Regions from separate parts of the Streptomyces sp. NBC_01224 genome, predicted to be linked through region 4. Evidence: riboswitches for the same ligand, from Rfam matches in the RefSeq annotation. Region 4 holds a riboswitch; each other region holds the start of a gene.
What was found. A riboswitch is a leader RNA that binds a small molecule or an ion and turns the genes downstream of it on or off. The one in region 4 is predicted to bind cyclic di-AMP.
Positions count from the first base shown of each region.

Region 1: another riboswitch for cyclic di-AMP. It lies ahead of OG609_RS15860 (C40 family peptidase); the one in region 4 lies ahead of OG609_RS04575 (M23 family metallopeptidase).
Region 2: another riboswitch for cyclic di-AMP. It lies ahead of OG609_RS09950 (M23 family metallopeptidase); the one in region 4 lies ahead of OG609_RS04575 (M23 family metallopeptidase).
Region 3: another riboswitch for cyclic di-AMP. It lies ahead of OG609_RS35490 (C40 family peptidase); the one in region 4 lies ahead of OG609_RS04575 (M23 family metallopeptidase).

Region 1 is NZ_CP108529.1:3,662,137-3,669,367, forward strand. It holds gene pcrA (DNA helicase PcrA) at 1-908, opposite strand, end outside; cyclic di-AMP (ydaO/yuaA leader) riboswitch at 1,166-1,331, shown strand; gene OG609_RS15860 (C40 family peptidase) at 1,330-2,505, shown strand; gene OG609_RS15865 (hypothetical protein) at 2,587-2,940, opposite strand; gene OG609_RS15870 (C40 family peptidase) at 3,299-4,345, shown strand; gene OG609_RS15875 (GNAT family N-acetyltransferase) at 4,386-5,159, shown strand; gene OG609_RS15880 (response regulator transcription factor) at 5,161-5,856, opposite strand; gene OG609_RS15885 (PspC domain-containing protein) at 5,840-7,138, opposite strand.
Region 2 is NZ_CP108529.1:2,356,762-2,363,992, forward strand. It holds gene OG609_RS09935 (bifunctional acetate--CoA ligase family protein/GNAT family N-acetyltransferase) at 1-2,823, opposite strand, end outside; gene OG609_RS09940 (HPr family phosphocarrier protein) at 2,996-3,277, shown strand; gene OG609_RS09945 (GntR family transcriptional regulator) at 3,424-4,137, opposite strand; gene OG609_RS09950 (M23 family metallopeptidase) at 4,366-5,166, opposite strand; cyclic di-AMP (ydaO/yuaA leader) riboswitch at 5,180-5,346, opposite strand; gene OG609_RS09955 (M16 family metallopeptidase) at 5,699-7,081, opposite strand; gene OG609_RS09960 (M16 family metallopeptidase) at 7,108-7,231, opposite strand, start outside.
Region 3 is NZ_CP108529.1:7,816,307-7,823,537, forward strand. It holds gene bioB (biotin synthase BioB) at 1-1,140, opposite strand, end outside; gene OG609_RS35460 (8-amino-7-oxononanoate synthase) at 1,283-2,425, shown strand; gene OG609_RS35465 (DUF397 domain-containing protein) at 2,418-2,624, opposite strand; gene OG609_RS35470 (helix-turn-helix domain-containing protein) at 2,649-3,509, opposite strand; gene OG609_RS35475 (ATP-binding protein) at 3,714-4,145, shown strand; gene OG609_RS35480 (LysR family transcriptional regulator) at 4,189-5,127, opposite strand; gene OG609_RS35485 (LysE family translocator) at 5,200-5,835, shown strand; gene OG609_RS35490 (C40 family peptidase) at 5,919-6,392, opposite strand; cyclic di-AMP (ydaO/yuaA leader) riboswitch at 6,396-6,568, opposite strand; gene OG609_RS35495 (hypothetical protein) at 7,004-7,231, opposite strand, start outside.
Region 4 is NZ_CP108529.1:1,032,436-1,039,666, reverse strand. It holds gene OG609_RS04600 (aspartate aminotransferase family protein) at 1-272, shown strand, start outside; gene OG609_RS04595 (helix-turn-helix domain-containing protein) at 360-968, shown strand; gene OG609_RS04590 (DUF6126 family protein) at 1,002-1,169, shown strand; gene OG609_RS04585 (tyrosine-protein phosphatase) at 1,193-2,005, opposite strand; gene OG609_RS04580 (alpha-galactosidase) at 2,231-4,327, shown strand; cyclic di-AMP (ydaO/yuaA leader) riboswitch at 4,624-4,782, shown strand; gene OG609_RS04575 (M23 family metallopeptidase) at 4,786-5,775, shown strand; gene OG609_RS04570 (SGNH/GDSL hydrolase family protein) at 5,965-6,810, shown strand; gene OG609_RS04565 (STM4011 family radical SAM protein) at 6,859-7,231, opposite strand, start outside.

The sequences.
Region 1 (7,231 bases), 2.6 Mb from region 4:
TGGGCGTGGTTGGTGTCCTGGTACTCGTCGACCAGGACGTGCCGGAAGCGGCGGCGGTAGTGCTCGGCGACGTCGGGGAAGGCCTGGAGCAGATGGACCGTCGTCATGATGATGTCGTCGAAGTCCAGCGCGTTCGCCTCGCGCAGCCGGGACTGGTACATCGCGTAGGCCTGGGCGAGGGTCTTCTCGAAGCCTCCCCCATTCTCGGCTCCGCTCGAATGGGAGGTGCCCCCTCCGGCCTGGCCGGCGAAGGTCTCCTCGTCGATCAGCTCGTTCTTCAGGTTGGAGACCTTGGCCGTGAACGCCTTCGGCGGGAAGCGCTTCGGGTCGAGGTCGAGATCGCGGCAGACCAGGGCCATCAGGCGCTTGGAGTCGGCGGCGTCGTAGATCGAGAACGACGAGGTGAAGCCGAGCTTCTTCGACTCGCGGCGCAGGATGCGTACGCACGCGCTGTGGAAGGTCATGACCCACATGGCGTTGGCGCGCGGTCCGACGAGTTGCTCGACGCGCTCCTTCATCTCGCCCGCGGCCTTGTTGGTGAAGGTGATCGCCAGGATCTGGCCGGGGTGCACCCCGCGCTCGGCGAGGAGGTGGGCGATCCGGTGGGTCAGCACCCGGGTCTTTCCGGAGCCCGCCCCGGCGACGATGAGCAGCGGGGAGCCCGCGTGGACCACGGCGGCGCGTTGCTCGGTGTTCAGCCCGTCGAGGAGCGCCGCGGAGTCGATGACGGGGCGGTGCGCGCCGTCGCGGTAGTACGCGTCCCTGGGCGGCGGCGGGGGCCCGTCGAATACGCCCGCGAAGAGGTCCTCCGGCACCGCTTCGGGTGCGGAGTCCTCGGGGGGCGGCGGGGGCTCTTCCTCCGAGTGCTGGAGGCCGGCCAGGAAGCTGTCGTCAAAGAGGCTGCTCATCGCTTGTCGAGTCTAGGCCGCCGCAACGACACACGACGGCCGCATGGCGAACCGCACCCGACGACCGGGCACACAAAGGCAGCGGTCACCCACTCCGTGTAAGGGAATTCGGGCCCTCGTCGGCCCTTGCCGCCCCACTTCACCAAGGTCACGAAAATGTATCGGGCATATCGAACATCGACCTTCACAGCAGCACCACGGGTTGGCTAGCGTGCTCGACCGGGCGGCCCGTACCCCCTGAGGCGAACCACGCCGAGCGGGCGCCCACGCCGAATCCGGCCTGCCCTCGCGGGAGTTCGGAGCCGGGGACCCACACGCAGCACCGGGGTGAATCGGTCCTTATCCCCCACTCGGACCGTAGGGCAGCCTTCCGTTCCGCCCGAACCCGACAGCTAACCCGGTAGGCGGTCCACGGAAGGAGATGCCGGCCTTGGCGTCGCATCGCAAACCGCGCACCCGGGTGCGCACCACCACACCGGCCGTAGGACTCACCACGGCGGCACTGGCGTCCGTGACCCTTCTCTCCGCACAGAGCGCCACGGCCGCCCCCGCCCCGAAGCCCGGCATCGAGGACGTCCAGAAGAAGGTCGACGACCTCTACCGGCAGGCGGGCACCGCGACCCAGCAGTACAACCAGGCAAAGGAAGCCTCCGCCACCCAGCGCGCCAAGGTCGACGCCCTGCTGGAGGACGTGGCCAAGCGCGCCGACAAGCTCAACGACGCCCGCAGGACGCTCGGCGCCTACGCGGCCGCGCAGTACCGCACCGGCTCCATCACGCCGAGCGCCACCTTCTTCCTGGCCGACGACCCGCAGTCGTACTTCGACCAGAGCCAGCTGATGAGCCGGATGACCGGTCAGCAGCAGAAGGCAGTCACGGACTTCCGTACGCAGCAGGCCAAGGCGTCGAAGAAGCGTGCCGAAGCGGTGCGGAGCCTGGAGACGCTGACCTCGACACAGACCACGCTGCGCACCAGCAAGCAGAACGTCCAGAAGAAACTGGGCGAGGCGCGCGCGACGCTGTCCAAGCTGACCGCCGAGGAGAAGGCGCGGCTCGCGGCGCTGGAGCGCAAGAAGGAGGCGGAGGCCAAGCGCAAGGCGGAGGAGCTCGCGAAGCAGCAGGCCGCCACCAAGGCGGAGGCGGACCGCAAGGCCGCAGAGGCCGCGAAGGAGGCAGGATCCGGCAGCGGTACGGGTACGGGTACGGGTACGGGTACGGGCACCGGAACCGGCTCGGACAGCAGCGCCACCGCCAAGGCCCAGAAGGCCCTCGCCTTCGCCACGGCCCAGATCGGGAAGCCGTACGTGTGGGGCGCGACGGGCCCGTCCTCGTACGACTGCTCCGGCCTCACCCAGGCCGCTTGGAAGGCCGCGGGCGTCGACCTCCCGCGCACCACCTGGGACCAGGTGGAGACAGGCACCCGGATCGCGACGGCCGATCTGCAGCCGGGCGACCTCGTCTTCTTCTACGACGACATCAGCCACGTCGGCATCTACAAGGGCGACGGAATGATGATCCACGCGCCGAAGCCGGGGGCGAATGTGCGCGAGGAGTCGATCTACTACATGCCGATCTACGGCAGCGTGCGGCCGTCGTAGCGGCTCACCTCCCTGCGTCCTCAGCTGCCGGACGGGCTTGATGTCCCCGCCCGTCCGGCAGCATGGGCGGCACGGGCCGGCTCAGGTCCAGAGCGTGGCGATGAAGATGTTGGCGAGCGTCAGCCCGCCCACCGCCGCGAAGGCACCCTTGTCGGCCTTCTCCTCGTCCCGCTTGACGTAGACGAGCGCGAGGATCACGACCAGGAGCAGCAGCTTGATCCCGATCTTGATGTTGTTCACGTGGTGACCGTCGGCCTCGTTGAGCCCGACCAGCGCGACACCGGTGACCAGCATCGTCAGTGCGCCGTGCAGCATCGCCGGGACGAACCGGGCCGTGCCCGCGCCCATCGCCTTCATCTGGGTCAGGAAACCGCCCAGCAGAGAGCCGATACCGATGATGTGCAGGGCGACGAAGACATTGATGAGTACGTCCATGGGTCCGCAGCCTAGCCCCGGCCATATCACCACTCCGCAGGCAGGTACGACTTCCTGCCGCTTCACTCGCGCCTGCACCAATTGCCTGACTCTGGTGCAATTTTTCCGATCAATCGGCGACAGCGCCGCGCCAAATTCGGGCAATAGGCTTCATTACAACTCTTCCCCGTGCCCCGGGTTTAGCGTCCCTACCCAGGTGACCGGCTTCACCGCCGCTCCGCACCCGGACGGCGAACCGGTCACCCCGCCGAGAAATCCGGCGGCGGGCCACTCCCCCTGTTGGTGACCCGCCGCCGGACCTCGGGCAGGCCCGCCGGTAGTCCCCGACGGGCAGTCGCCAGGAAGGACGCACGCCCCCGTGGCAGCGCACCGGAAACCCAAGCAGCGCCCGTACACCGGCCCTGCTGCCCGCACCGCAGCCACCCTCGCCATCGCCGGGGCCGCCACCGCTGCCGCTCTGCCGGGTTCCGCACACGCCGATCCCCAGCTCACCCCCGCCCAGGTCAGGGCGGAGGTGGACCGGCTGTACCACGACGCGGAAGTCGCCACCGAGCAGTACAACGGCGCGAAGGAGAAGGCGTCCGCCGCCGCCGATGCCGTCGACACCCTGCGCAACGAGGCGGCCCGCGGGACCGAGCGTCTCAACGCCTCGCGCAACGCACTGGGTTCACTCGCCGCCGCGCAGTACCGCACCGGCGGCCTGGACCCGGCCGTACAGCTGGCGCTCTCCTCCGACCCCGACCAGTATCTGGAGCGCGCGTCGTACGTGGACCGGATCGGCGACCGCCAGGCCGCCGAGGTCGACGGGGTGGAGCGGCAGGTCGCCCGGATCGCCCAGCTGCGCTCGCAGGCCAAGGGAAAGCTGGCTGCGCTGGCATCCCGCCAGGCCGAGCTGAAGAAGCACAAGGCGACGATCAAGACCAAACTGGCCGACGCGCAGCGGCTCCTCGCCACCCTGTCCCCGGCCGAGCGTGCCGCCTACGAGAGCTCGGACAGCGCGCGCTCCGCCGACCGTGCCGACCGCAGCACCGCACGCGGTCCCGTCCAGGCTCCCAACGCCCGTGCCGCCGAGGCCGTCGCGTTCGCGTACGGGGCGCTCGGAAAGCCGTACGTCTGGGGCGCGACCGGCCCGTCCTCGTTCGACTGCTCCGGGCTCATCCAGGCCGCCTGGCGCTCCGCCGGTGTCTCGTTACCCCGGACCACCTACACCCAGATCAACGCCGGACAGCACATCTCACGCTCCGATCTCGCCCCGGGCGACCTGGTGTTCTTCTACTCCGGCGTCAGCCACGTCGGGCTCTACATCGGCAACGGCCAGATGATCCACGCCCCGCGCCCGGGAGCACCGGTCCGGATCGCGCCGATCGACCAGATGCCCTTCGCCGGAGCGACCCGGGTGGCATAGGCTCCCGACTTCTGATCAACCGGCCGGAGGACACCCGCACATGCCCATGGATCTCGATGTCCAGACCCATGCCCGAACGCTCGCCCTGCGCTCCCCCGATCATCTCCGGATCGGCCCCTTCACCGTGCTGTACAACCCGAACTGGTCGAACAAGTACGCCAATTACGCGATACCCGACCGGAACGCCGAGCCGACGGCGGAGGACCTCGACGCCCTGATCGCGGCGTTCCGCGAGTACGACCGGATGCCGCGGCTGGAGTTTCTGCCCGGCTGGGCCCCCGCGGTCGAACCCGCGCTGCTCGCCGCCGGGTTCACCGTCGAGAACCGGGCCCCGGTCATGGCCTGTGCCCCGGACGGCCTGCTGCCGCCGAAGCCGGTGGGCTCCCTCACGATCGCCGAACCGGTCACCGCCGCCGAGTTCGAGGCCGCCGCGCTCGTCCAGCACCACGGATACGGCGGGACCGGCGAGCCCGAGGGCGGCGAGGCCGCCTGGCTGCGCGCGGCGGCCGGGGGCGGCGGGGTCGCGGCCCTCGCCACGGTCGACGGCGTCCCGGCGGGCGCGGGCGGCTGCTCGGTCCCGGTCGACGGCCTCACCGAACTGGCCGGCCTCGCCGTCGCCGGCACCTTCCGCCGCCGCGGCATCGGCGCCGCGCTCTGTGCCCACCTGACCTCGACCGCCTTCGAGCGGGGCTGCCGGGTGGTGTGGCTGGAGCCGGGCGACGCGGATGTGGAGCGGATCTACGCGGGGATCGGCTACCGCCGGGTCGGCGAGAAGCTGAACATCTCGCTCGGCCCCGACCCTGCGGCCGGCTGACTCAGACCAGCCGCCGCGCCGTCGCCCACCGGGTCAGCTCATGCCGGTTCGACAGCTGGAGCTTCCGCAGCACCGCCGAGACATGCGACTCGACCGTCTTCACCGAGATGAACAGCTGCTTGGCGATCTCCTTGTACGCATAACCGCGGGCGATCAGCCGCAGCACCTCGCGCTCGCGCTGCGTGAGCCGGTCCAGGTCCTCGTCGACCGGCGGCGCGTCCGTGGAGGCGAAGGCGTCGAGGACGAAGCCGGCCAGCCGGGGCGAGAACACCGCGTCGCCGTCCTGGACCCGGAAGACCGAGTCGACCAGGTCGGTGCCGGTGATGGTCTTCGTGACATAGCCGCGGGCGCCGCCGCGGATGACGCCGATGACGTCCTCGGCGGCGTCCGAGACGGACAGCGCCAGGAACCGCACCGGGTTCTCGGCGGCGCCCATCAGCGGGGCGCAGCGGCGCAGCACCTCGACGCCGCCGCCGCCGGGCAGATGGACGTCGAGGAGGACGACCTCGGGGCGGGTCGCCGTGATGACAGTGACCGCCTGGTCGACATCGGCGGCCTCGCCGATCACCTCGACGCCCGTCTCCTCGGTGCGGCCGATCTCGGCCTGGACGCCGGTGCGGAACATCCGGTGGTCGTCGACGAGCACGACCCGTACCCGGCGCTCCGGGCCCCCTGTCGCCTCAGTGGTCTTGGTCATCGCTCGCCCTCTCCATCTCCAGCTCGACTTCCGTGCCCCCGCCGGGCACCGAACGCAGCCGCGCCGTACCGCCGTTGCGCTGCATCCGGCCGATGATTGATTCTCGTACGCCCATTCTGTCCCCCGGTACGGAATCCAGATCGAATCCCGGGCCCCGGTCGCGCACCGAGACGAAGACCGTGCGGCCCTCGACCTCGGCGTAGACCTGCACGGCGCCGCCCTCGCCACCGTACTTGGCGGCGTTGACCATCGCCTCGCGTGCGGCCTGCATCTGCGCGACCAGTTTCTCGTCCAGCGGGCAGTCGCCGACCACGACGACCTCCAGCGGAACGCCGTGCTTGTCCTCGACCTCGGCGGCGGCGCGCTTGACCGCCTCGGCGAGGGTCTCGGGTTCGTCGTCCTCGTCCTTGCCGGTGCCCTCGGGGTTGTACAGCCAGTTGCGCAGTTCGCGCTCCTGGGCGCGGGCCAGTCTGCGGACCTCGCCCGCGTCCTCCGCGTTGCGCTGGATCAGGGTGAGGGTGTGCAGCACCGAGTCATGGACATGGGCGGCGACCTCGGCGCGCTCCTGGGCCCTGATGCGCATCGTGCGTTCCTCGGAGAGGTCCTGGGTCATGCGTACGAGGTAGGGACCGGCCAGCAGCGCGATGCCGGTGAGGACGGCGATCGCGGCGGTCAGGACGTTGCCGAGCTGGGCCGCGGACCCGCGTACCACCATGAAGACGGCCAGGCCCAGGCCGACCAGGGCCACCCCGGCAAGACCCCGGGCCAGATGCAGCACCCGGCGGCGGCTGCCGACCTCCATCCAGCGGGCGCGCCGGGCGTTGTCGGCCTGCCGCCACACCAGTACGGAACCCGCGCCGATCAGCAGCGTGGGCCAGATGTAGCGGTCGGCCTTGCTGCCCATGTCGACGTTGCCGACGAAGATGATGGCGCCGATGAACAGCGCGATGAGGGCGAAGACCTGGCCCTTGTCGGGTTTGCGGAGCCGGCGTCTGCCGTCCGGGGCGGTCTCGAAGACGGAGCGCGGCGCCTCCACACCACCGACACCGAGCGGGACGACGATCCAGAACACGGCGTAGAGCAGGGCGCCGAGACCGTCCGCGAAGAACAGACCGAGGAAGACGAACCGCACCCAGGCGACGGGCAGCCCGAGATGCCCGGCGAGACCGCGCGCGACGCCGCCGAGCAGCCGTCCGTCGGCGCTGCGGTACAGCTTGCGCAGCGACGGCTCCTCCGGGTCGGCGTTGAGAGAGCTCGTTGCTCGGGGCGTGGCGGCAGGCATGACCCGATCGTCACATGTCCGTACGGGCGACGGCATCAGGGTCCGCCCCCGACTCGACCCTGAGAGTGTGCGGGGCGCCTCCAGCGGGAGCCG
Region 2 (7,231 bases), 1.3 Mb from region 4:
GGGATGGTCGTCGACCAGCCGGGACACCCGCAGCAGCAGCACTTCCAGCGCTGCGGTGTCCACGGGCGCCGCACCACGCCAGCCGAACAGCACCGGCGCCGCCCGGATGGACCGGATCAGCTCGGCGGCGTCGCGGTCGGTGGCCGGAACGAGGCGGTGGGCGGTGTCGCCGAGGAGTTCGGAGGGCGCGCCCGCGAGCCCGAAGGAGAGGACGGCACCCGCCGCCGGGTCGATCGTGGCCCTTACGACGGTGTCGACGCCGCGCGGAGCCATGGCCTGGACGACGGGCTGGAGCTCGGCGGGCTTGCCGAGCAGTTCGGTCAGTTCGCCGTACGCCCGGCGCAACACGCTCTCGTTGGCGAGGTCCAGCCGGACACCGCCGAGATCGGCACGGTGACGCAGATGGGGCGCGGTGGTCTTGAGCGCCACGGGATAGCCGAGCTGTGCCGCCGCGGCGACAGCGGCTTCCGGGTCGGAGGCCGGAAGTGTAGGCCGTACGGTGATGCCGTAGCGGCCCAGGAGTTCGCGCGCCTCGTCGTGTGCGAGCGGTCTGCCCCGCGGGTCGGGGTCGGGGCCGAGGAGGGTGTCGATCAGGTCGGCGGCACCCGGCTCGTCGATGGTGTCGTCGAGGAACTCGGGCACCTTGCCGGGCACGGCGGCCTGCCGTCGCCACTGCGCGTACCTCACCGCTTCGGCCAGGGCACGCACGGCCCGTTCGGCGGCGGGGTAGGCGGGAATCCGGCCGGTCCGGATGCCGGGGCCGCCGTCAGCGCCCGCGGCGGCACCGGCGCCGTCGTCGCTGCCCGCATCGGTGGCGGCGCCGGCTGTGCCGCTGCCGGTTCCGGGTGCTGACGGGGTACGCGCAAGGGCGGGGCCGGTCGTGGTGGCGGCTGCTGCGCGCGGGGATGTCGCGGCTGCGGAGGACTGTGTCGAAGGACGCGGCAGTGCGACCGTACTGGTGGCCGCGGCGAGGGCCTCCGCCAGGCCGCCGATCTCCACATGGACGACGGCCACCGGCTTGGCGGGACCGGCCGCGGCGGCCGCGTGCAGCGCGGTCGCCAGCACCTCGCCGTCGCCCGATTCCGCCTCGCCGTTCTCGCCCACCCACGGGATCGCCGTCACGACCACCGAGTCGCAGCCCTCGTCGGCGAGGGCCTGGGCCAGGGCATCCCGGAAGTGCTGCGGGGTGGCGGCGGTGGTGAGGTCGCGGGGCGGGCGCGGGCGCAGTCCCTCGGCCAGACAGGCGTCGTACGTGAGCAGGCCGAGCGATTCGGAGTTGCCGAGGATCGCGACCCGCGGGCCCGCCGGGAGGGGCTGATCGGCGAGGAGGAGACCCGCGTCGACCATCTCCGTAACGGTGTCGACGCGGATCACGCCCGCCTGCCGCATGAGCGCGGAGACCGTCGCGTCCGGGATCCGGCTGACCGGCACCGCATGGCCGGGTGGGGTGGAGCCACTGTGCCGGGCGCCCTTCACCACGACCACCGGCTTCACGGCCGCGGTGCGCCGCGCGAGGCGGGTGAACTTGCGCGGGTTGCCGAGCGATTCGAGGTACAGAAGGGCGACGTCGGTGTCCGGGTCCTCGTACCAGTACTGCAGGAAGTCGTTGCCCGAGATGTCGGCGCGGTTGCCGGCGGAGATGAAGGTGGACAGGCCTGCGCCGCGCCGGTAGAGCCCGGAGAGCAGCGCGATGCCGATCGCTCCGGACTGGGTGAAGAGGCCGATGCGTCCGGGGGCGGGCGGCTCGGGGGCGAGGGAGGCGTTCAGCCGGACGGCGTCGGAGTTGTTGATGACACCGAAGGCATTCGGGCCGATGATCCGCATCCCGTACGAGCGCGCCTGGCGGACCAGTTCACGCTGCCGTTCCCTGCCTTCGGCGCCCCATTCGGCGTACCCGGCGGAGAGGACGACCAGGCCCTGGACACCGTGCTCACCGCAGTCGGCGACGGCCTCCGGAACCCGGTCGGCGGGGACGGCGACAACCGCGAGATCCACCTGTTCGTCGATTTCACCGACGGAACGATGGGCGGGGACACCGTCGATCGTGCCCTGGTCGGCGGCGAAGGCGCGGTTCACTGCGTACGTACGGCCCGTGAAGCCGGCCCCGAGGAGGTTGCGCAGGACCGTGCGGCCGACCCCGCCGGGAGTGCGGCCCGCGCCGATGACGGCGACGGATCCGGGGGCGAGCAGCCGTTGCACGGAGCGCGCCTCGGCCCGCTGCTCACGGCCGCGTTGCACGGCGAGCGACTCGGCGGTCGGTTCGAGGTCCAGGGTGAGATGGACGGAGCCGTCCTCGAAACTGCGCTGCTGGGTGTAACCGGCGTCCCGGAACACCTTGATCATCTTGTTGTTTGCGGGCAGCACCTCGGCAGCGAAGCGGCGGATGCCGCGCTCGCGGGCGACGGCCGCGATGTGTTCGAGGAGCGCCGATGCCACGCCCCGGCCCTGATGCGCGTCCTGGACGAGGAAGGCGACCTCGGCCTCGTCGGCGGGCGCGGAAGCGGGCCTGCCCCGCTCGTCGATCCGGTCGTAGCGGACGGTCGCGATGAACTCGCCGCCGACCGTGACCGCGAGCCCCACCCGGTCGACGTAGTCGTGATGGGTGAAGCGGTGCACGTCCCTGTCGGACAGACGCGGGTACGGGGCGAAGAAGCGGTAGTACTTCGACTCGTCGGAGACCTGCTCGTAGAAGCTGACCAGCCGTTCGGCGTCGTCCGTGGTGATGGGCCTGATCCGGGCGGTTCCTCCGTCGCGGAGGACCACGTCCGCTTCCCAGTGGTCGGGGTACGCGTGATGCGGACTCTGCTCCGGCGAGGGCTGCATGCGCAAAGACTACGGCTCCGTCAGCGGTCGCGTAGGCCTTGGGGCCGGGGCAGTCTGAGGGGGCCGATCGGCGGTGGAGCACGGGTTGTGGGCGTGCCGCAGGTCGGCCGGAGCATCGCGCACCACATGAGAGACTGGTCTAGACAACCATTGATTCGTGAAGGGCAGAACCATGGCTGAGCGCCGCGTCAACGTCGGTTGGGCCGAGGGCCTGCACGCCCGCCCCGCTTCCATCTTCGTCCGTGCCGCTACGGCTTCCGGCGTCCCCGTGACGATCTCCAAGGCCGACGGCAACCCGGTGAACGCCGCCTCCATGCTCGCGGTGCTCGGTCTCGGCGCGCACGGCGGCGAGGAGATCGTGCTCGCGTCCGAGGCCGACGACTCCGAAGCCGCCCTGGACCGTCTGGCGAAGCTGGTCGCCGAAGGGCTCGACGAGCTTCCGGAGACCGTCTGAACCATTCTCCGCAAGAGAGCCGCGGCACCCTTATTGAGGGCCGCGGCTTTTTCACTTCCCTGACCCGGGACGGACGATCGGAGCAAATTCAGGCAACCCAAAGAAAGCCCTCGAAGAATTACTACTCTTTGTATACGGCGTAATTGTTAATTCCGAACACCCATGGTGTTTACGGAGTGTTGCGAAGCCCTCACCCGGTCGGCGCGCAGGGCATCGGGCCGACGGCCCGGCCGGTCGGCGCGGCGCAGCCGGTGCGCGGCCGCGGCCCGTTCGGCGTGCTGGGTGGCCAGCACCCTGGCCCGTTCCGCGTCACGCCTCGCCACCGCGTCCACAATGGCCCCGCGCTCGGCCCAGGATTCCACCGGGCGGGCCGGCTGCTCGACCGTGTACATCCAGGCGATCTTGTGGCGGAGCTGGGTGAGCAGCGCGATCAGGCCGGGACTGCCGGAGGCCTGCGCCAACGTCTCGTGGAACCAGCCGCCCAGTGAGCGCAGGTCCTCCCCCTCGCCCCGCCGGGCCCGCTCCTGACCGAGCCTGACCAGACCGCGCAATACCTTGAGATGCGCCTCGGTGCGGCGCTGCGCGGCGCGCGCGGCACCCAGCGGCTCCAGCAGCATCCGGACCTCCAGGAGGTCGACGGCCTCCTGCTCGGTCGGCTCGGCGACGCAGGCGCCCGCGTGCCGGCGGGTTACCACGAAGCCCTCGGACTCCAGGGTGCGCAGCGCCTCCCGTACCGGAACACGGGAGACTCCGTAACGGCGCGCCAGCAACTCCTCGGTGAGCCGGCTTCCGCGTTCGAAAAAACCGGAGACGATGTCGTCACGGATTGCCGTGCATACCGAATGTGCCGGAATGCGCATGTCCGAACCTCCGCCTTAATCCCCGTGAAACACGGCCGACCGACGCCTGTTCTGCGACTCTATTGCAATGCGGCCGCATTTCCGATGCCGGGTGGAAATTCATGAATATCTTTTGGTCACAGGACGGTTCGGGGAGCAGGTACTGCGGGCGGGCGCGGAGGCCAGGCACGGCGAAGGCCCCGGCGCGCTGCCGGGGCCTTCGAAGGGGTGCTGCGGGTGGAGCGTCGGTCAGACGTTGACGCCGTGGGCGCGCAGGTACGCGACGGGGTCCATGTCGGAGCCGTACGACGGCGTGGTCCTGGCCTCGAAGTGAAGGTGCGGACCGGTGGAGTTGCCGGTCGAGCCGGAGAGGCCGATCTGCTGGCCCGCGCCGACGCTCTGGCCGACGGAGACGCCGATCGAGGAGAGGTGGCCGTACTGCGTGTACGTGCCGTCCGTCATCCGGAGCACGATGTTGTTGCCGTACGCGCCTCCCCAGCCGGCCTCGACGACCGTACCGGCTCCGACGGCGACGACGGAGCTGCCGGACGCGGCGTGGAAGTCGATGCCCGAGTGGCTGCCGGAGGACCAGAGCGAGCCGCTGGACTTGTAGCCGGTGGTGACGTACGAACCGGCGACCGGGAGCTGGAAGTAACCCAGGCGGGTGCGCTCGGCGGACCGGGCGGCGCGGGCCTTCTCGGCGCGTGCCTCGGCCGCGCGCTTCGCGTCGGCCTTGGCCTTCGCCTCGGCCTTCTTCTTGGCCTCGGCCTTTCGCTGCGCCTCCGCCTCCGCCTTCGCCTTCGCCGCGACATCGGCCTGGCGCTTCTGCGCGTCGGCCTGGGCGTCGATCTGGTCGGCGAGGGTGCCCTCAATGGCGATGACCTGGTTCAGACCGGTCTCGCTGACGGAGGAGTCCGCGGCGAGGGCCGGAGAGGCCATGCCGCCTATGACGCCGGTGGTGGCCAGAGCGGCGACGCCGGCGATCTTCGCGCTGCTGCGCGTCAGTCGGCTCGGGGCACGATGCTTCCCGGTGGCACGGGTGAACGCCATGGAGTGGCTGATCCTTTCCTTCCTTCTCGCCTACCGGGTTAGCTGACGGGTTCGGAGCAGGAAGGTCTCCTACGGACGCCCCGGCCTCATCCGGGCTCAGGCATCCGATTCACCCCAGGGACTGCATGGGTCCCCGGCTCCCCAGGCTCGCGCCTGACGGGGACTCGGCGATGACTGCCCGGTATGTCACGGATGCGGCATACGAGTGACGGACAGCCCAGCCGACGCTAAGCGGGGTCATTTACATTCACCAAACGGACAGGCCGTTTTGTAGCGCATCCCACAGGGCAGACAGGCAACCTCCCCACCAAAACGGAGAAAAAGGAAGACCTCGGCGAGATTTCGCTCACACGGGTCTTCCTTCTGTCCCGATGTGCGGACATATGACAGGTCAGTGGACCGGCCGTTGCCTTCGGTGCTTCGGTCGAACGTGAAAGTCGACCGGTGGACTGTCACACGCAACGGGCCGGGCGGGCGGGGGTCGCCCGCCTCGGCCCGGCCGGTCGTCCGGTGTCCACGACGGGTATGCCCGTCAGCCGGCGACCACCGACACCTCTCCGATGCCCAGGGCCCGGACCGGCTCCTCGATCTGTGACGCGTCACCGACGAGGATCGTGACCAGCCGGTCACCCGGGAAGGCGTTGACCACCGCAGCGGTCGCCTCGACCGTGCCGGTCTCCGCGAGCCGGGCGTACAACTGTGCCTGGTAGTCGTCCGGGAGGTGCTGCTCGACCTGGTCGGCGAGGGTGCCCGCGACCGAGGCCGCCGTCTCGAACTTCAGCGGTGCGACACCCACGAGGTTCTGCACGGCCGTCTCACGCTCTTCATCGGTCAGCCCCTCGGCCGCCAGGGTCCGCAGGACCGTCCACAGGTCCTTCAGCGCCGGTCCCGTGGACTCCGTGTCCACCGATCCGCTGATGGCGAGCATCGCGGCACCGGTCGCCCCCGAGGCGGAATCCGGGGCCGACGACCGCAGCACCTGGGCGAAGGCCCGTACGCCGTAGGTGTAGCCCTTCTCCTCGCGCAGCACACGGTCCAGCCGGGAGGTGAGCGTGCCGCCCAGGCAGTACGTGCCCAGCACCTGGGCCGGCCACACGCTGTCGTGCCGGTCGGCGCCGATCCGGCCGATCAGCAGCTGCGTCTGCACCGCGCCCGGACGGTCGACGATCACCACTCGGCCGGTGTCGTCGGCGGTGATCGGCGGGGCGGGCCGAGGCTCCGCGGTGTCTCCCGCCCAGTCGCCGAGGGTGTCGGCGAGCAGGGCGTCCAGGTCGATGCCGGTGAGGTCACCGACGACCACGGCGGTCGCCGTGGACGGCCGGACGTGGGCGTCGAAGAAGGCACGCACAGCCGCCGAGTCGATCCGCTCCACCGTCTCCTCGCTGCCCTGGCGCGGGCGCGACATCCGCGCCGCGGCCGGGAAGAGCTCCTTGGAGAGCTGCTTGGCGGCACGCCGGGCCGGGTTGGCCTGCTCGTGCGGGATCTCGTCGAGCCGGTTGCGTACCAGCCGTTCGATCTCGCTGTCGGCGAAGGCGGGCGCCCGCAACGCCTCGGCGACCAGCGCGAGCGCCTTGGCCAGCCGGGAGGCCGGGACCTCCAGGGAGACCCTGACGCCGGGGTGATCTGCGTGCGCGTCGAGGGTGGCGCCGCAGCGCTCCAGCTCGGCGGCGAACTCCTCGGCGGTGTGCTTGTCGGTGCCCTCGGACAGCGCCCGCGACATGATCGTGGCCACGCCGTCGAGGCCCTCGGGCTCGGCGTCCAGCGGGGCGTCGAGGAAGATCTCGACCGCCACGACCTGCTGGCCGGGGCGGTGGCAGCGCAGCACCGTGAGGCCGTTGGGCAGGGCGCCGCGCTCCGGCGCGGGGAAGGCCCAGGGGCGGGCAAGGCCGGGGGCCGGCTGCGGGTGGTACTGCATCGAAACTCCAGTCGCGGCAGCGTCGGTCACTTGTCCGCTCCTTCGTGCGCGTCGGTGTCGTCGGCGCCGTCGGCGCCGGTCTCGGTGTCCGCTGCGTCTGCGGGCTCGGCCGATTCGACCGGCTCGTAGACCAGCACCGCCCGGTTGTCG
Region 3 (7,231 bases), 6.8 Mb from region 4:
CGCGCCGCGACGGCGGACTGCCACCAGATCCGTGCGTGCAGCCGGAATCTCGCTGGGCTCGGACGCGGCTTCTGTGGGCGCGTCGCCGCAGGGTGAGCATCCCCCGTCATGCGAACCGCAGCCGCCACCCGCCTGGGCGCGGTGCGCAGGCAACGTCGTCGTTCCCGCTCCCTCCACCTCGAAACCGGCGTCCGCGATCATGTCCAGATCCGCCTGCCCCGCCTGTCCCTCACTGGTGAGGTAGTCGCCCAGGAAGATCGAGTTGACCAGGTGCAGCGCGAGCGGCTGCATCGAGCGCAGATGCACCTCGCGCCCGCCCGCGAGCCGCACCTCCACGTCCGGGCAGAGGAACCTGACCATCGCCAGAATGCGCAGACACCGCTGCGGGGTGAGGTTCCACTCCTTGGCCAGCGGAGTGCCCTCGAACGGGATCAGGAAGTTCACCGGCACCGAGTCCGGGTCGAGCTCGCGCAGCGAGAAGACGACATCGACCAGATCGGCGTCGCTCTCACCCATCCCGGCGATCAGCCCGGAGCACGCCGAGAGCCCGGCGGCCTGCGCCTGCTGCACGGTCTCCACCCGGTCCGCATAGGTGTGGGTGGTGGTGATGTCCCCGTACGTCCCCTCGGACGTGTTGAGGTTGTGGTTGTACGCGTCGGCGCCCGCCGACCGCAGCCGGTCGGCCTGTCCGTCGGAGAGCAGACCGAGGCAGGCGCACACCTCGACGGCCTCGTGTCGCTCCTTGATCGCCTCGATGGTCTCCGACACCCGGTCGACATCCCGGTCCGTCGGACCGCGACCGCTGGCCACCAGACACACCCGCTTGGCGCCACCCGCCACCCCGGCGGCGGCGGCCTTCGACGCCTCGTCCGGTTTCAGCCAGGTGTACTTGAGGATCTCGGCCTTCGAGCCGAGTCGCTGCGAGCAGTACGAGCAGTCCTCGGGGCAGAGCCCGGACTTGAGATTGACCAGATAGTTCAGCTTCACGCGCCGCCCGAACCACTGGCGGCGCACCTTTCCGGCCGCGGCCACCACTTCGAGCAGGTCGTCGTCGGAGGTCGCCAGTACGGCGAGGGCTTCTTCGCGGGTCGGCAGTTCGCGCCGCAGTCCCTTGTCCACTAGCGTGTTCAGGAGGTCCATGGCGTTGATCCTGGCCTACGGCACCGCCCGCAGCCAAGGAGGAACCGGACAACAGAGCCCGTCTGGGGTGTGTGTATTGCCACACCATGACCTGCTGCGCTCCCGGTTAGGGTCTGTGAGCTGCCTACAAAAGGGACCGCTCATGCCCTTCGCCCCGTTCGACTGGATCGACGACGAGGCGCGCCGCCGCGCGGACGCCGGACTCGTCCGTACGCTCCGCCCTCGGCCCGCCGAACCGGAACTGCTGGACCTCGCGAGCAACGACTATCTGGGACTGACCCGGCATCCCGAGGTCACCGCCGCCGCGGCCGAGGCCGCGCGCAGGTGGGGAGCGGGGGCGACCGGATCGCGGCTCGTCACCGGCTCCACCGCATTGCACGCCGAACTCGAACGCGAGCTGGCCGATTTCTGCGGTTTCGAGGCGGCCCTGGTGCTGTCATCGGGCTACGTGGCCAATCTCGCCGCCCTCACCGCGCTCACCGGCCGCGGCTCGCTGATCGTCTCCGACGCGGGCAACCACGCTTCGATCGTGGACGGTTGCCGGCTCTCCCGGGCCGAGACCGCCGTCGTACCGCATGCCGATCCCGATGCCGTGCGCAAGGCCCTGCAGGCACACGGGGGACGCGCGCTGACGGTCACCGACTCGGTCTTCTCGGTCGACGGCGACGCCGCGCCGCTGCCCGAACTGGCCGACGCCTGCCGGGCGGAGGGTGCCGCGCTGCTCGTCGACGACGCGCACGGCCTCGGAGTGCTGGGCGAAGGCGGCCGGGGTGCGCTCGCCGCCGCCGGTCTCGCGGGCGGCGAGGGAATCGTCACCACGCTCACCCTCTCCAAGTCCCTGGGCAGCCAGGGCGGGGCGGTCCTCGGTCCGGCCCGAGCCATCGAACACCTGGTCAATACGGCCCGTACGTTCATCTTCGACACAGGCCTCGCACCGGCCGCGGCGGGCGCCGCTCTCGGGAGCCTGCGGCTGATCCGTCGCGAGCCGGAACGCGCCGGCAGGGCCCGTGCGGTCGCCACCGCTCTGTACGAGCGGCTGACCGGGGCCGGTCTGACCGCCGTTCGCCCCGACGCGGCCGTGGTCTCGGTGCGGGCACCCTCGGCGGACGCGGCGGTGCGCTGGGCAGCCGACTGCCGCGCCGCGGGAATCGCGGTGGGATGCTTCCGGCCGCCATCGGTACCGGACGGTGTCTCCCGGCTGCGGCTGACAGCGCGAGCCGATCTGACCCAGGAGCAGATCGCCACCGCCGTGGCGATCGTACGGCGGACCGCTCCCGTCAGCTGACCGAACCCCGGTGCAGGCCGGAGACGAAAGATGTCCAGGCCACCGCGGAGAACCGCAGTGGTGGCCTGGACACATCCTTGGAGTCCCGCACGGCCAGCCGCCCGTCTCCGAACGGCACGGCCTCCACGCAGTTGTTCATACCCGTGCTGCGGCTGCTGCGCCGCCACCGTAACTCGTGTTGTGCAAGGCAATCCGACATGAGCCCCCCTCGGGCAGTCCAGGGTCACCGACCGTCGCGGTCGATCGCGGCGATGAGGTCCAACGAGTGCTCCGGCGACAGCGCGTGCGCCTGCATCGTGCGGAAGGCCGAGCTGTACGCCTCAAGGTCTTCTTTCCGCTCCAGATAGAGGCTACTCGTCAAATGGTCGAGAACTACCACGTCCAGATCAGAAGTGTTCGGAAATGAGAAGATAACGAAAGGGCCGGTGAGGCCGACATAGCCACCGACCGAGAACGGCAGCAACTGAAGTTCCACATGGGGAAGTTGAGCCACGCGAGTCAGATGGCGCAGCTGGTTTCTCATCACCCGGCACCCGCCGACCTCGCGCCGGAGCACCGCCTCGTCGAGCACCGCGCTCAGTCGCAGCGGCGGATCGGTCCGCAGCACCCCCTGCCGGGCGAGCCGCACCTCCACCAGCGAGTCCAGCTGGCCGGCGGGCAACCCGTCCAGCGAGGCCCGGGTCACCGCACGTGCGTAGTCGGCCGTCTGCAGGAGCCCCGGCACCACCGAGGTCTCCAGGGTCCGCGCGGTCCGCGCCTGGGACTCCAGACTGATGAAGTCGCGGTACTGCGGCGGGATCAGACCGCGATAGGCATGCCACCACCCGGTGCCGCCACCGCCGGCCGAACCCGCCAGCGCCGCCAGGAGCGTCCGCAGCTGCGTGTCGTCCACGCCGTACGCGTCCAGCAGCCGGGTCACATCGGCCGGCCGCACCCCACTGACACCGGTCTCGATCCGGCTCACCTTCGACTGGTGCCAGCCGAGGATCCGTGCGGCGTCCCGGCTCGTCAGTCCGGACGCATGGCGCAGGCTCCGGAGCTCCTCCCCGAGCTTGCGGCGCCTCACCGCAGGGCCGTTCTGCATCTTCGGCCTCCCTCCCTCTTCTGCCGAGCGGACAGTGTGACGCCCGCATACGGTCTTGCGTGGCAGGGTTCACCGCATTGAGCGACAGATATATGCATATCTTGGTGGATCGCCGTCACAGAGGGCAGCATCAGTGGCAATCTGGCGCGAAGCACAACCGGGACCGGTCGCGGGTCGGTCCAAGTGGGAAAGGGACGGCTCGCCATGGCAGACCATCAGGAAGCAAGCGTCACTCTGCCGAGCGATCCGGTCTCGGTCTCGTCGGCCCGGAGATACGTGGCAAGGGTGCTGACCGAATGGGGTCTGGCCATCGACACGGAGTTCGCCGACAGTATCCGACTCATCGTCTCGGAACTCGCGACCAACGCCGTCCAGCACACCTTCGGACAGTCGCCCACCTTCACCGTGGACCTGAGGCTGGAGCGGGAGGAACAGCTGCATCTGGGTGTGACGGACAGTCACCCGCGTCGGCCCCGGCGGCTGCCCGCCGCCGTTCAGCAGGACAACGGACGCGGCATGGTGATCATTCGCTGTCTGGCCAAGGAGTGCGGTGGCCGGCTCACCGTCACCCCCACCGCCGACGGCGGCAAGACGGTCTGGATCGCGCTCCCGTGGAGCATCCCCGTGCAGAGCTGACCGACCCTTCGATCCGCCGCCTCCCTGTCTCCCGATCGCATGATCACCCGCCCTCGCCGCCCGGCCGCTGCGCCGAGGCCGCCCGCCCGAACCCACTGCGCAACAGCGCCTGGAGAGTTGCCGCCGCGGCGCTCGCCCGGTCACCGCGGTGCACCATCGAGATCGTCCGCCGGAACGAGGCGGGTTCCAGCCGCCGCACGGACAACGGTGTCGACGACATCGCGGCAACCATCTCCGGTACGACCGCCATTCCGATGCCCGCGCTGACCAGCGCACACACCAGCGCATAGCCGGGCGACTCGCAGACCACGGCGGGTGTTGCCCCTGCTTCGGCCAACGCCTGCTCCACCCCGCGGCGCGGTGGATGCGTCGGCGCGCTGCTGATCAGCGGCCGCCCCGCCAGTTCCGTCACCGGCAGTCTCCCGGTGGCTTCGGACAGCATCTGCCCGACCGCCGTGATCAGGACCAGTTCCTCGACCAGCAGCGGTTCGGCGAATACCCCGGAGGGCCAGGCCGCTGCGGCAGCCGGCTCGTACACATGGGTCAGCGCAAGATCGACGTCGCCGGCGGCCACAGCTGCGACTCCGTCCGGCGGCTCATACTCGGTGACCGCCAGCTCCACATCCGGGTGGGCGCGACGGAAGGCGCTCAACACCGGCGGCAACAGATGGATGCCCGCGGTGGTGAACGTGCCGACCCGGAGGCGTCCGCCGGAGAGTCCGGAGAGACGGGCCAGTTCGTGGCGGGCCAGGTCCATCTCGTCGAGGATCCGCCGTGCGCGTCCGACCAGCAGCTCACCGGCGGCCGTGAGGCGGGCCCCTCGGTGGTGGCGCACCAGCAGTGCGGCGCCCGCCTCCCGCTCCAGCTTGGCGATCTGCTGGGAGAGCGCGGGCGCGGTGTAGCCGAGTCGGGCGGCGGCCCGGGTGATCGATCCGGCCTCCGCGACTGCCACCAGCGCCGCGAGCCGTGTCGGGTCGTACATTAAGTGTTCCTTTTGGCAGACCCAGAAGATTGCAAGTACACGCTAAAGGCTCTGCCGGGCCAGGGTGGACCCATGGACGCACAATTGATCGCCTTCATCGGGGTCGCCGCTGGAATGGTCGCGCTGCCGGGCGCGGACTTCACCGTCGTCGTACGCAACGCGCTCGCCTCCCGGTCAGCGGGGGTGGCGACCGCGCTGGGTGTTGCCGGTGGACTCCTCGTGCACACCGCGCTGGCCGTCGCCGGGCTTGCCGCTGTGCTGGTGACGCTGCCCGTACTGTTCCGCACCGTTCAGCTGCTCGGCGGGGCCTACGTCCTCTACCTCGGCATCAGCGCCCTGTACGCGGCTCGGCGCCGCACCACGGGCAGGGCGGGTGAGGCCGAGGGGGAACCAGCAGGGCAGGGAACCGTACGAGCACTGCGCCAGGGCTTCCTCACCAACGCCCTGAATCCCAAGGCGCCGGTGCTCTTCCTGAGTCTGCTGCCGCAGTTCGTTCCCGACGGGCAGCCGCCGCTCCCGAGGACCTTGCTGCTCGCAATGATCGTGGTGCTGCTTGCGCTGATCTGGTTCCCCGCAGTGGCCCTCATGGTGGACCGACTGGGGCGGCGGCTGCGCCGGCCACGTACCGCCCGCGCCATCGAGGGCGGCAGCGGCGCGGCGCTCACCGGTCTGGGGTTGGTGCTGGTGTCCGGCCCCCTGCTGCACTGAGTAACGAGCGGGTCAGCGGCGGAGACCAGGGCCTGTCCGGTGGATCAGGACCGGGGGCACGGGCCTGATCCACCGGACAGGCATCAGCGGACCCGCCCGTAGTAGACGCTCTTCGTCCAGATCTTCTCCAGCCGGACCACCGCGCCGGTCCTCGGCGAGTGCCAGATCCTGCCCTTACCCGCGTAGATCCCCACGTGGTAGATGCTGCGGCCGTAATGGAAGAAGACCAGGTCGCCGCGTTGCCTGTGCGAGGCCGAGATATGGCGGGTCTTGTTGTACTGCTGCTGGGCGGTGCGCGGGAGCTTCTTGCCCGCCTTTTTGAACGAATAGACCGTCAGACCCGAGCAGTCGAAGCGGTTGGGGCCGGTGGCCCCCCAACCGTATGGTGATCCCTTCTTCGACGCGGCGATGTTGAGTGCCTTCATCGAGAGGGTCGCTGCCTGGGCTTGAGGCGTGGCGCCCGGGGCAAGCAGGGTGCCGCCGACGGCGGCCAGTGTCAGAACCGAGGCCGTGCCGGCCCGGGCGAGCAGAGACGGGACATGAACCTGCGCAGCCATGCGCAACCCTTCGTCAGCCGCCTGTGAAGGATGACCTGTCGGGTTCGGGCTGGCGAAGTTGCCCGGCCGCGCTCGGCGGCTTCACCCCGAGGGTCGACCGGTGTTCCGGTCGACCCGTTGTGCTCGGGTCCTCCACTCCTGCCGATCCACTTCTGTCGACCAGGCATCCGGACGGCGGCAGGACTCGGCGTCCGCCCGGACCGCCCCGCCGCGGTGGCGGGGGCTTGTCGTCCCAGGGATCTTGGCGCACCGACTGCCGGATTTCCGAGAGAAAACGACGATATGTGAGTCTCCTCATTAATGATCCGTTTGGGTGGGGCCGATGATTCCGAAGACCGTGCAGGTCGCTCGGACCGGTCTCGTACCAGGGGTGGAAGGATGGATTCCGATCACTGCCCTCGCGAAAAACGCAAGTTGAGATGTCGCTCGCGAGGGGGAATCCCTACGCCGAACGAGCTAGGAATTTCGATGTGCCTGCCGGGCGTGTCGCGCGGGGGAGTTGAGCGACGTCCGTCGGAGTCGCGGGTGGAGTGAGTTGAGCAAACCCCGTCGGAGGTGAGGGCAGGGGGAGTTGGCCGGACCCGGCCGGGGCCGGAGACGAAGTGGGCTGCTCAACTCGCCCGAGCGGGGGGTACGGTGACGCGTCCGGCCCGCCGTTCCCCGTCCAGCAGGCGCAGCGCCCGCGCCAAGGTGGCGGCGTGGATCTGCGCCTCGCCGCGCTCATGCATCAACGCGAGGGCGTCCCGTAGCGCGCCCGCCCGTGAGGCCAGTGCCTGTGCGGCGCGCAGTGCGCCGTAGGTGTCGCTGCCGCGGGCCGGGTTGATCCGGCCCAGTTGGTC
Region 4 (7,231 bases):
GTAGTCGCTGGACCATGCTGCAGGCGGCCCGCAAGGGCCTCTTCGCGCAGATGGTGGTGGTGCCCCTGCTGCAGAAGCACCGGATCCTCACCCAGGTCTCGGGCGATCATCTGGAAGTGATCAAGCTGATTCCGCCGCTGGTGATCGGGGAGCCGGACGTCGACCGGTTCGTCACGGCGTTCACCGCGGTGATGGACGAAGCGCACAGCGGCGGCGGGCTGATGTGGGACTTCGGCAGGACCCTGGTGAAACAGGCCGTCGCCAACCGCTGATCCCGCGGGCGGCCCTGCAAGGTTTACCTCATTTGCCTCGGAGGCAAGAAATTTGCCTCCGAGGAAAGTTCCTGGCCCAATGGGTATATGAACACTCCAGACGGAGGGGTGGCCGACGAGCTGCCGGGAGTCGCGCAACGCCTGCGCGATCTGCGCCGCAGCCGTGGTCTCACCCTGGAGACCGCCGCTCAGCGGGCGGGGCTCTCACCCGCCCATCTCTCCCGGCTCGAAACGGGCCGTCGGCAGCCTTCGCTGCCGATGCTCCTCGGTCTTGCCAGGATCTACGGTACGACGGTCTCCGAACTGCTCGGCGAGACGCCCCCTGAACGGGGGGCGGTCATCCGCGGCGGGAAGTACGAGGGGGCCGAGGCCGACGGCTGGATGTATCAGCAGGCCGGCGGCTCCGGCCGGGCGATGCAGGCGCTCCGCGTCCGGGTTCCGTACGGCGCACAGGGTGATCTCGTGCGCGTCCATCCCGGCGAGGAGTGGCTGTACGTGCTCGCCGGACACCTCCGGGTCACGCTCGGGGACACCGTGCACGATCTCGCCCCCGGTGACAGTGCGCACTTCGACTCGCTCACCCCGCACCGGATCGCGGCCGTCGACCGCGACGGTGCCGAGCTGCTCTTCGTCCACACCCTGCTGCAGAGCCCCGCCGCCGAGCTGTGCCTCGGCAGCGGCATCCACCGTCGCTGAGGCCGGGCCGTCCGGTCACCAGAGAGGACTGTCATGTCCGATTCAGAGAACTTCGACCCGCTCGGGTCCAGGAAGAACTACGAAGCCCAGGAGCGGAAGTTTCCGCGCGGCGTGGTGATCCGACTGTTTGCCTACCTCATTGCCGGACACATCTTCGCGGCCTTCCTCTACCTGCTCTTCGCGGTGGCAGGCAAGGGCTGATCGCCGCCGACGGGCAGGTGTGGCTACGCTTCGTCGAGGAGTCGGCCGCGCAGCTGTTCACGGGTCTCGGGCGCGAGCTTCAGGCCCTCGGAGAAGTAGCGGTCCGTGCTGCCCCAGGTCTCCTCGATGGTGGCGAAGGCCGCCGCGAGGTAGTCGGCGTGGGCGCCGAAGAGCGGATTGAGCAGCTCCATCACCTCGGCCGACATGCCGTCCGCCGAGGTGTCGCTGCGGCGCACCTTGTAGCGGCGGTGGGCGTCGTTCGACTTCAGGTAGTCGGCCTCGATGGCGTCGCGCTCGACACCGACCGCGAGGAGGGACACCGCGATCGCCAGACCGGCCCGGTCCTTGCCCGCCGCGCAGTGCATCAATGCGGGAACGCTGTCCTCGGCCAGGGCGTGCAGAACCCGGCTGTGCTCGGCGGTACGGTCCCGGATGATCGCGCGGTAGGAGGCGATCATCCGGTTCGTTCCCTTGCCGTCGGCCAGGACCGAGCGCAGCTGGTCGAGGTCGCCGTCGCGGACCATCCGCCAGAACTCGGCGCCGTCGGCGGGGTCGGAGAGCGGGATGCTCACATTCCGTACGCCCGGCAGCTCCACATCGAGGCCGTCGAGCCGGTGGTCGGCCGCATTGCGGAAGTCGAAGACCGTGTGCAGACCGAGACCGCCCAGGAAGGCGGCGTCCTCGGCGGTGGCGTGCGCGAGGTGACCACTGCGGAAGAGCCGTCCGTACCGCACCCGTCGGCCGTCCATGGTGGGCAGTCCGCCCACATCGCGGAAGTTGCGGACACCCGCCAGCTCGGGTTCCGTCGACGGGATCTGCGGCAACTGCTGCGTCACAGTGACTCCTGGAGTGTCTGGCGCCGGCGCGAGTCGCCGACAAGGCCACTCCCGCGACGATACGACATTGATTCCTCAGGCAATCATCTCGGCCTTTGCTTGTCGAGATTTCCGCCAACCCCGTTACTCCTGCGGCGAATCCGCCCGGTGAATTCCCTGCAAGGCCGTTGCTCACCCACCGATGATGGTCGATGATGTGCGGAACTGTTGGAATGTGGGGATGCGATGATCGAGACTGGCGACAAGGGCCGGACCTGGCTGCTCACCGGGGCGAGCAGCAGCTACGCACTGCGACTCACCGAGCGGGACGAGCTGGTTCATCTGCACTGGGGGCCGCGGATCCCCCTTGCCGTGGCCGAGGCCCTGGCCGCAGCGCCTGAGCCACCTTTCAGGGGCTTCGAGTCCCAGCTCGACGGCCGCGAGGAGTACCCCGTGGAGGGCGGCCCCCGGTTCGTCCGCCCGGCCCTCTCGGTACGCACCCCTCAGGTCCGCGGCACCGAGTGGGCCTTTGCCGACGCCACGGTGGACGGAGACGAACTCCGTATCGGATTCACCGACTCCGTGCACCGGCTCGTTCTCACCCTGCATTACCGGGTGCGGGACGACTCCGATGTGATCGAGCGCTGGGCCGACGTCGCCCACGCCGGGCCGGACGGTCCGCCGCTGGAACTGCTGCGCGCCGACGCGGCAGCCTGGGTGCTGCCCGCCCGCGACGGCTGGCGGCTTAGCCGGCTGCACGGACGCTGGGCGGCGGAGTCGCAGCTAGCACGGGCGGAGCTGACGTACGGCGAGAGCGTCATCTCCAGCAGGCGCGGCCACACCGGGCACCAGTACTTGCCGTGGGTCGCACTCGATGCCGACGGTGCGGCGACCGAGGAGGGCGGCGAGGTGTACGGCTGTGCGCTCGGCTGGTCCGGGTCGTGGCGGATTTCCGTACAGCAGCTCCCCGATGGGCTCGTACAGATCACCGGCGGCGCCGGCTACGACGACTCGGGGTTGCTGCTGCTCGCGCCGGGCGAGTCGTACACCACCCCGGTCTTCGCCGGTCTGTGGAGTGCGGAGGGGTTCGGGGGGGCGAGCCGGGCCTGGCACGCCTGGCAGCTGGCCCATGTGATCCCGGACGCACAGAGCCTGCGGCCGGTGCTCTACAACTCCTGGGAGGCGACCGGCTTCGACATCTCGCAGGAGCAGCAGCGCGCCCTCGCCGAGCGCGCCGCCGCGATGGGTGTCGAGCTGTTCGTCGTGGACGACGCGTGGTTCGGGCAGCGCACCAGTGACCGGTCCGGGCTCGGCGACTGGACGCCGAATCCGGACCGCTTTCCCGGCGGACTGAAGCCGCTCGCCGACGAAGTGCACGGACTCGGCATGCAGTTCGGTATCTGGGTCGAGCCGGAAATGGTCAATGCCGACAGCGATCTCTATCGTGCACACCCTGACTGGGTGCAGCATTTCCCTGGGCGGGCGCGGACCGAGTTCCGCAATCAACTGGTGCTCAATCTGGCCCGCACCGATGTGCAGGACTATCTGTGGGAGCAACTGGACACACTGCTCTCGAGTGCGCCCGTCGACTATGTGAAATGGGACTTCAACCGCAGCTTCACCGATGCGGGCTGGCCGGGTGAGGAGTATCAGCAGAAACTCTGGATCGAGCATGTGGACGCCCTGTACGCGCTGATCGACCGGCTCCGGGCCGCGCACCCCTCCGTCGCCTTCGAGTCCTGCTCGGGCGGCGGCGGCCGGATCGACCTGGGGATTCTGTCCCGTACGGACCAGGTGTGGACCTCCGACAACACCGACCCGCTCGACCGCCTCACCATCCAGGAGGGCTTCGGCCAGATCCATCCGGCCCGGGTGATGGCCGCCTGGGTCACCGACAGTCCGAATGTCCAGCTCAACGACAGGGTCAGCTCACTGCGGTTCCGTTTCGTGAGCGCGATGGCCGGTGTGCTCGGGGTCGGTGGGGACCTCACCGACTGGAGTGAGGAGGAGCTGGCGGAGGCGCGGAACTGGGTGGATCTCTACAAGGAGATCCGGCCGGTGGTGCAGCACGGCGCGCTGTACCGGCTGCGCGCCCCGCGCGGCGGACTCAGCGCGGTCCAGTACGTCCACGGGGACGAAACCGTGGTCCTGATGTGGCTGGAGGCACAGAGGTACGGGGAGCGGCCCCCGGCCCTGCGGTTGCGCGGGATCGACCCCGCAGTGACGTACACCTGCCTGGACACCGGGGCGGCGCACCACGGTTCGGTACTGCTGCATCAGGGGCTGCACACCGGGCTTCGGGGGGATCTCGATGCGCGGGTGCTGAGGCTCCGACGCGAATGATGAGCGCGACATGTCCGTAATGGGTGCATTTAACTCAATATGCCCCGCATGTACGGGAGATGATCGCCCCCTCGTGAGCGGAATCATATCCGTGACGGTGTGTGCTGGCCGGGCGGTCGGGCATTCCGTGCGCGACGCGGAAAGACAAGATCCCTAATCCACGGAGTGTGACCGGAATTCCGCGCCGATTTCCGAGCGCGGATTCCGGTACGGAACCAGTGGCTTGTTATCGCCGGCCCGACTCGCTTACGGTCACCGTCAATCCGGACGGACCGCCTAATCCTGCCGCCGCCCGGAATTCGCACCCACTCATATCGCGTGGCAGGAGCGGGGGAACCAGGTAGGCCGCCGATCGGAGAAATCCGGCCGGCTCGGGGTGAAGTCGCGCTCGGCGCGGCCGGGCATCTCCAGCCCGAACCCGACAGCTCACCTCGCAGGCGCCGGAGAGGAAGCACGTCATGCCCATATCGGGTAAGCATCGTCGTACGAAGTCCAGCACCATCGCCCGTGGCATCGCCGCCGCAGGCGCCGGTGGTGCCGTCATCGCACTGCCGCTGCTCGGCGCCACCGGTGCCCAGGCCGCGCCGCAGTCGGCCCCGACCGCCGCGCCGCAGTCGGCCTCCGCCGCCGCCACGCACGCCGCCCCGGCCAAGCCGGTCGCGCAGAAGCAGGCCGCCACCACGACGTACTCCGTCGTCTCCGGCGACTACCTGTCGAAGATCGCCACCGAGCACAAGGTCAAGGGCGGCTGGCAGAAGCTGTACCAGGACAACCGCAAGGTCGTCGGTGAAGACCCCAGCCTGATCTTCCCGGGCATGAAGCTGACGCTCGGCGGCAAGGCGTCGGGTGACGCCGCGTCCACCGGCGCCGGCTCGGGCGCGGCCCTCCCGTCGAAGGCCCCCTCGGTGCCCTCGTCGGTCGTGGAGAAGTCCGCCCCGGCCAAGTCGGCCCCGGCCAAGTCCGCCCCGGCCAAGTCCGCCCCGGCCAAGGTCTCGACGGTCACGGAGTCCAAGACCTCCGCTCCGGCCGGCCGGAGCAACAGCTCCGGCTACAGCCACCCGGTCCCCGGCAACCACACCACCGGATACCGCGCCTCCGGCTCCAACTGGTCCAGCGGCAGCCACACCGGCATCGACTTCCCCGTCTTCACCGGCACCAGCGTGAAGGCCATCACCTCCGGCACCGTCGTCACCGCCGGCTGGGGCGGCGCGTACGGCAACCAGGTCGTCATCAAGCACGCCGACGGCCACTACTCGCAGTACGGCCACCTGTCCTCGATCTCTGTCTCCGCGGGCCAGACCGTGGGCACCGGTCAGCAGATCGGCCTCTCCGGTGCCACCGGCAACGCCACCGGCCCGCACCTGCACTTCGAGGTCCGCACGGGCCCGGCGTACGGCTCGGACATCGACCCGATCGCCTACCTGGCTTCGCACGGCATCTACGTCTGAGCCGAACGGCCGGGCAGTTGAGCAACAAAGCGTGAACTGGGCAACACAGAAGGGGCGGTGCGCGGCGGCGCACCGCCCCTTCTGCTTATTCCCCCTTTACCAAAACCTGACCGGGTGGTCTATCTCACCACCCGTCAACCCCTTATTACGGTCGCGTAGGTCACATTCATCGGTGCAGGATAGGCGTTTGTGGCAGACGATTCGAGAAAAAATCAACGTGGCGTCATCAACCGACATGGCGTCATCGGGTCGTACGCAGCGATTGGCGACAGCTTCACCGAGGGAGTCGGCGACCCCGGCCCGGATGGAACCTTCGTCGGCTGGGCGGACCGTTTCGCGGTACTTCTCGCGGACCAGCTCCCGGACCCCGATGCGGGGACGAGTACCGAAGGCTCCACTCATGGGAATTTCAGGTACGCCAATCTCGCCGTACGCGGACGCCTCCTCGACCAGATCGTCGAGGAGCAGGTGCCGCGCGCCAAGGAGCTCGCACCCGACCTGGTGAGCTTCTGCGCGGGCGGCAACGACATCATCAGGCCCGGCACCGACCCCGACGACGTGGCCGAGCGCTTCGAGCGCGCGGTGGCCGAGCTGACCGAATCGGTCGGCACCGTCCTGGTCACCACCGGCTTCGACACCCGAGGCGTTCCCGTGCTGCGCCATCTGCGCGGCAAGATCGCCACCTACACCGCCCATGTGCGGTCCATCGCCGACCGCTACGACTGCCCGGTCCTCGACCTGTGGTCGCTGCGGTCCGTCCAGGACAGGCGCGCCTGGGACGACGACCGGCTCCATCTGTCACCCGAGGGGCACACCAGGGTCGCACTGCGCGCCGCCCAGGTCCTCGGCATCGATGTGCCGGCCGACCCCGACCAGGAATGGCCCCCTCAGGCACAGCGCGGCACGCTCGAAGTACGGCGCGACGACATCCACTGGGCGCGCGAGTACCTGGTTCCGTGGATCGGCCGGCGGCTGCGCGGCGAGTCCTCCGGCGACCATGTCGAGGCGAAGCGGCCGGACCTCCTGCCGCTCTAGGCGGCGTCCGCCACCGTGATGCCCTCGCTCGCCGGACGGGCTGGAGGTTCAGGACCGTCCGGCGAGGGGCGACAACGGGGACGCCGGTATCCGTTCCAGCACACCGCCCGCGAAGACGTCGTACAGCGGCAGCGTCTCCAGGTGCACATAGCCGATGTGACAGTCACAGACAGCCAGCGGACAGGCCCGCGGGCCGAGAGAGCGCCGGTAGCTCCCGTCGTAGAGGTTGCCGAGCTCCGCCGGGACGAAATGGCAGCGTCGCACCGTGCCGCCGCCGTCCACCGAGATGACCGACTCGCCCGTCCGGCACGGCAGCCCGGCCGACCGGTGCGGATGCCGGCTGTACGGGAAGAGCGGGTCGAGGCCCGTCCACCGATCCGCTTCCTCGTCCGTATAGGTGTGCCCCTCCGCGGCGTTCACC